2 regions of the Halomonas sp. V046 genome follow, and region 1 is predicted to be linked to the other one. Evidence: predicted binding sites of a transcription regulator. Region 1 holds the regulator's gene; the other holds the start of a gene.
What was found. Region 1 encodes sigma-54, which starts transcription at its own class of promoters, with help from an activator protein. Its sites were predicted from a motif close to TGGCACNNNNNTTGCTNT; they were not measured.

Region 2: ACUN9Y_RS16445 (urease accessory protein UreD) is a predicted target of sigma-54. The motif match lies at 1,694-1,711, and genes of this name have one in related genera.

Annotation. Positions count from the first base shown of each region.
Region 1 covers NZ_JBQXYF010000004.1:47,215-50,433, reverse strand. Annotated here, with positions in the region: gene lptB (LPS export ABC transporter ATP-binding protein) at 1-493, shown strand, start outside; gene ACUN9Y_RS06250 (RNA polymerase factor sigma-54) at 771-2,189, shown strand; gene hpf (ribosome hibernation-promoting factor, HPF/YfiA family) at 2,460-2,768, shown strand; gene ptsN (PTS IIA-like nitrogen regulatory protein PtsN) at 2,775-3,219, shown strand, end outside.
Region 2 covers NZ_JBQXYF010000012.1:48,656-51,874, forward strand. Annotated here, with positions in the region: gene urtD (urea ABC transporter ATP-binding protein UrtD) at 1-808, shown strand, start outside; gene urtE (urea ABC transporter ATP-binding subunit UrtE) at 808-1,548, shown strand; gene ACUN9Y_RS16445 (urease accessory protein UreD) at 1,841-2,728, shown strand; gene ureA (urease subunit gamma) at 2,867-3,169, shown strand.

The sequences.
Region 1 (3,219 bases):
CGGCATCGGCTACCTGCCCCAGGAAGCCTCGATCTTTCGCAAGCTGTCGGTGGCCGACAACATCATGGCGATTCTCGAGACACGCAAGGATCTGGATCGCGGCGGCCGCGAGTCGCGCCTCGAGCAGCTGCTCGAGGATTTTCACGTGACTCACATTCGCGACAATCCAGGCATGAGCCTGTCTGGCGGTGAGCGTCGACGGGTCGAGATCGCTCGAGCGCTGGCCACGGAACCCGCCTTTATTCTGCTCGATGAACCCTTCGCCGGCGTCGACCCGATCTCGGTGGGTGAGATCAAGACCATCATTCGCCAGCTCAAGGCTCGCGACATTGGTGTCCTGATCACCGATCACAACGTCCGCGATACGCTGGACATCTGCGATCATGCCTATATCGTCGGTGACGGCCAGATCATCGCCGAAGGCGGCGCCGATGCCATTCTCGCCAACCAGAAGGTCAAGGAAGTCTACCTCGGCGAGAACTTCAGGCTCTGACAACCGCCGGGGCCGCGACGACGGTGTGGTACCAAGCGCCACGCCGGATCCTGTCGGCCGAATAACGCCTCTCCCCCGCCACGAAGCCTCCTCTGGCGCGCCTCGGCGAGGCTTTGCGAGCCCCCGCGGGAGACCGCCCGGGTGCTCCGCATTGGGCAACGTCTCTGATCTCGACCACGCACTTCCTTGCGTTAACATCTTATGTTGGCAAGAGCCTTGCATGGTCAAGCACTGGGGGCTAGGGTGGACCTTTCCGTAAGTCGAGTGGATTATCCGCATGTCCTTGAAGGCGTCGCTGCAACTGCGTGTCGGCACCCAGCTCACCATGACTCCCCAACTGCAGCAGGCGATCGCCCTGCTGCAGCTTTCCACTCTGGATCTGCGTCAGGAAATCCAGCAGGCGCTGGAGACCAACCCCATGCTCGAACTCGAGGACGAGTTCGGCGAGCAAGCGGTCAAGGAGGCGCCCGACGACGACTGGTCCGACGAGATTCCGAGCGAGTTGACCGTGGACAGTGACTGGTCGGATACCTATCAGGACCTGGGCACCTCCCCGGCCGGCAGTGGCGAGGGCCCGGATTTCGAGCGCCAGCCGGACGGCCAGTCGTTGCACGACCACCTGCTCTGGCAACTGGCGATGCTCGACATCGCGGCGCGCGACGTCCAGATCGCGGAGAGCCTGATCGACGCGACCAACGCCGATGGCTATCTCGACCAATCCCTCGAGGACATTCACGAGGGCCTCAAGCGCCAAGACCTGGGCGATCTCGAGCTGATCGAAGTGGAAGGCGTATTGACCCGCCTGCAGCGCTTCGAGCCCACCGGCGTCTTCGCCCGAGACCTTCGCGAGTGCCTGATGCTTCAGCTCGACGCCCTGCCCCGCGACACGGCCTTGCTGCCTCAGGCCGGCCGACTGGTACGCCAGTTCCTGGAGGCCCTGGCAGGCGACGACCGTCGCCTGCTCAAGCGCCGACTCGGGCTCGAGGATAGCGAGCTCGATGCGGTCATCGACCTGATCCGCAGCCTCGACCCTCGCCCCTGCAGTGGTTTCGGCGACAGCGGCTCGACCTACGTCATCCCGGATCTCGTGGTACGACACACCCGCGAGGGCTGGCAAGTCGAGCTGAATCCCGACGCCATGCCCAGGCTTCGCATCCAGCCCGACTACGCCGCCCTGATACGTCGTGCCGACAAGAGCCAGGACAACCAGTTCCTCAAGGATCATCTCCAGGAAGCCCGCTGGCTGATGAAAAGCCTGTCGAGCCGCAACGACACGCTGCTCAAGGTCGGGCGCGAGATCATGGTCCGCCAGATCGACTTCCTGGACCACGGGGAAGCCGCGATGAGACCGTTGATACTCGCCGATATCGCCGACAAGGTGGAGATGCATGAGTCGACGATCTCCCGCGTCACAACGCAGAAATTCGTGCATACCCCACGGGGCGTCTTCGAGTTGAAGTACTTTTTCTCGAGTCAGGTGGGTGGCGACGGCGGTAGCGATGCCCATTCCAGCACCGCCATCCGAGCCAGGATCAAGAAGCTCATTCACGATGAGCCTCCACGCAAGCCACTCTCCGACAGCAAGCTGGTCGACCTGCTGGCCGAAGATGGCGTCAACGTGGCACGGCGTACCGTGGCGAAGTACCGCGAAGCGATGAACATCCGCTCTTCCAGCGAGCGCAAGCGGTTGCGGTGACGGGCAGGGAAAGGCCACCCACCCCGGAAAAGATGCGCCGCCCTGACGCTTGTCGAGCGTTGCGTATCGCCCTGGACGATGCTCCCTTCCGGTACCAACCAGCGGTCAGCCAGGCACCGGCCGAGCGCCTATAGCCCACTTGCCACAAAAGCACAACCCCTTGAAAAAACGCCATTGCCGGGCAATTTTGACGAGTGGATGACAGGGGGTTTGCAGGATCGGAAAAAGGGTTACAATCGAGCCATCACCCGCAAGAGCAAGGAGCGTGTCATGCAAGTCAATATCACTGGCCATCATGTGGAACTGACCGACCCCCTGCGTGACTATGTACAGGAGAAGCTCGCTCGCGTTGAGCGTCACTACGATAATATTACCAACGTTCAGGTGACTCTCTCCGTCGAAAAAGAACGCCAGCTCGCCGCCTGCACGCTTCACGCCGCCGGCGCCGACCTGCATGCGGATGCCACGGACATTGACATGTATGCCGCCATTGACGCGCTTGCCGACAAGCTGGATCGCCAGTTGGTCAAGCATAAGGAAAAATCACAGGCCCGCGCCCAAGGCGCCGGCATTCGCTGATCCCTCATGACACTGGACGCCATTCTTCCTCCCGAGCGCACGCTCTACGATGTGCCGGGAGGCAGCAAGAAGAGGGTGCTGGAGTTTTTCAGCACCTTCATCGCGCAAAACACCCCTAGCCTGGATAGCCAGGAAGTCTTCAGCCGCTTGATTGGCCGAGAGCGCCTGGGCAGCACCGGCATCGGCAATGGCGTCGCCATTCCCCATGCCCGCAGCCCGCACTGCAAGGCGCCGATCTGCGGCTTTCTCAAGCTCGCCGAGCCCATCGACTTCGACGCCATCGACGGCGAACCCGTCGACCTGGTCTTCGTGCTGCTGGTGCCCGAGGAGGCCGACGACGCCCACCTTGCGTTGCTCGGTCAGGTCGCCGGCGTGATGAACGATGCCGAGACTCGCCAGCGCTTGCGTCACGCCAGTTCCCAACGCGAACTGCACGAGCGCTTGCAGCAAG
Region 2 (3,219 bases), on a different contig from region 1:
TCGTGACCGTGTCTTCGACTTTCTGGTGCCCGAGGTCTCGCCGGTGGACGTGCGCCACGGCCCGATTCTCTATCTCGAGGATGTCTCGGTCAGTTTCGATGGTTTCAAGGCCATCAATGACCTGAGCCTGACCATCGACGATGGCGAGCTGCGCTGCATCATCGGCCCCAACGGCGCCGGCAAGACCACCATGATGGACATCATCACCGGCAAGACCCGCCCGGACAGCGGCAGCGTCTGGTTCGGCAGTCGCCATGACCTGCTGACCCGTAACGAGCCCGAGATCGCTCGACTCGGCATCGGGCGCAAGTTCCAGAAGCCCACCGTGTTCGAGGCGCTCAGCGTGTTCGAGAACCTGGAGCTGTCGATGGCCTGTGACAAGAGCCTGTGGCCGTCGTTGACGGCGCGTCTGTCCGGCGAGGTCAACGACCGCATCGACGAGGTGCTTTCGACCATTGGCCTGAAGGGCCAGGCGCGGCGCCCGGCGGGGATTTTATCCCACGGCCAGAAGCAGTGGCTCGAGATCGGCATGCTGTTGATGCAGCGCCCACGCCTGCTGCTGGTGGATGAGCCGGTGGCGGGCATGACCGAGCAGGAGATGGCGCGCACCGCGGAGCTTCTGACCGGGCTTGCCGGTAAGCACTCGGTGGTCGTGGTCGAGCATGATATGGGTTTCGTGCGGTCCATCGCTCGCACCGTTACGGTGCTGCACCAGGGTAGTGTGCTGGCCGAGGGCAGCATGGACCAGGTGGCGAGCGACCCTCGAGTGGTCGAGGTCTACCTGGGTGGCGACGAGGAGGCGGCCTGATGCTCAGCATTTCACGACTCAACCAGTCCTACGGCGAGAGCCATACGCTGTGGGATCTCGACCTGGAAGTGCCACGGGCCGCTTGCACCTGCGTGCTCGGACGCAACGGCGTCGGCAAGACGACCCTGATGAAGGCGATCATGGGAGAGGTCGGGGTCAGCGGCGGTGAGATGCGCTATGCCCAAGGCCCGGCCACCCGCGGCGCAAGGGCCAAGGCCCAGGATGGCGGCGTGGAGCTTGGTCGTGTGCGGCTCGAAGATCGCTCGCGGCTGGGCATCGGCTATGTACCTCAGGGGCGCCAGATCTTTCCGCTTTTGACGGTGGAAGAGAACCTGCGCACCGGGCTCGCCGCCCGTGGCGATGGGCTCAAGCGCGTGCCACAGCGGGTCTATGAGCTGTTTCCGGTACTCAAGGAGATGCGCCAGCGTCGCGGGGGCGATCTTTCCGGGGGGCAGCAGCAGCAACTGGCCATTGGGCGCGCCCTGGTGCTTGCGCCGACGCTGCTGATCCTCGACGAACCGGGAGAGGGCATCCAGCCGAATATCGTCACCCAGATCGGCGAGGTCATTCGGCGCTTGATCGCCGATGACGGCCTGACGGTGCTGCTGGTGGAGCAGAAGCTGCCCTTCGCCAGACGCTATGCCGACCATTTTGCGATCGTCGATCGCGGACGGCGCGTGGCCCATGGCGCCATCGCCGGTCTCGACGATGAACTGGTCAAGCGCCACCTCACGGTGTGATGTCGGGCGTGGGTGAATCTGGTGCATCGAGGGCCTCGATGCACCTTTTTTGCGCCTCGCGGACCGCTCGTATACCCGACTGTATCGACTTTTGTCATCATTAATCCATTGAAATTCAACTGTTTATTATCGGTATGCGCCGGTTTGGTACAGGCCTTGCACTGTCAGGGAGCGAATGCTTGATGCGGTGACCGAGCGCCAGGTCGTGGTGCAGATCGAGGCTCACGAACATCTGCGTGACGTGCCCTGCACGGCCTTTGCTATCCAATACTCGCGCCGACCCTGGAGTCCCATGTCCGCCCTAGAACCGCCTTGCACCGTCGTCAATGCGTCGGGCCATCGCTTCGACCGGCTGCGCCGCTGGGAAGCGTCATTGCGACTCGGGTTGGTCGCCGGCCAAGGCGTCACGCGGCTGCGCGATGTCGAGCACCGAGGCCCGCTTCGGGTGCAGCGGCCCTTCTATCCCGAGGGGCGTGATGGCAGTTGCCATGTGTATCTGCTGCACCCACCGGGGGGGCTCGTCAGCGGCGATGCCCTGGCGATCGATGTCGGTGTGCAAGCCGCGGCCCATGCTCTGATCACGACGCCTGCCGCCAATAAGCTCTATCGCGCGGATCGGCATGGCGTGGCCTGGGAGCAGCACACCCGATTGACGGTGGAGGATCAGGGCGTGCTCGAGTGGCTGCCCCAGGAGACGATCGCCTTCGATGGCTCTCGCGGCTGCCAGACCACGGAGATAGCGCTGCAAGGTGGCGCGCGGTGTCTCGGGTGGGAGCTGCTGGCCCTTGGCCGCCCGGCCAGCCAGCTGCCGTTCGTCAGTGGGCATCTGGAGCAACGCTTTCGCCTGACCCGGGATGGACGCCCGCTGTGGATCGAACGCCAGCCGTTGGATCCGGCGCATCCGCGCTTTGCCGGGCGCTGGGGGCAGGGCGGCCAGCCGGTCCAGGCCACGCTCTGGGCCGTTGGGCTCGACGATGGCGCGGGGGCCATCGCACAGCTGCGCGATGCGTTGCCGGCGTCGCCGCGGTGGGCGGCAACGCTGCGCCACCAGGTGCTGCTGCTGCGCTACCTGGGCGCGTCGCGCAGCGAGGCCTGGCAGCTGTGTCAGCAGGCATGGGAGGTACTTCGCCCGAGGCTCAACGGCTGTGCGCCGAGTCCGCCGAGAATCTGGTTCACCTGATGGGCCACCGACGCCAGCGCAGGGCCCATCGAGCGCCGCGCCAGGCGGTCGTGCCCGAGGGACGAGCCCTCGGAGAATCGATCCGGCCCCAGCATCTCATCGCACGACGAACGTTTACATCGACAGGGGAGCGCCGCCATGGAGCTGACGCCGAGAGACAAGGACAAGCTGCTGCTGTTCACCGCCGGACTGCTCGCCGAGCGGCGCCGGGCACGGGGGCTGAAGCTGAACTATCCGGAGGCCGTGGCCTTGATCAGCTGCGAGATCATGGAGGGTGCCCGGGACGGGCGTTCGGTGGCCGACATGATGAGCGAGGGACGGCGGATCCTCGGGCGCGATGACGTCATGGAGGGGGTCGCCGAGATGATCGACGAGGTTCAGGTCGAGGCCACCTTCACCGATGGAACCAAGCTGGTCACCGTGCATGCTCCGATCACATGAGCGCGCTCTGGCGCCGTCGGTCCGCCCCGTGGGGCCGGCTAGCTACCCGC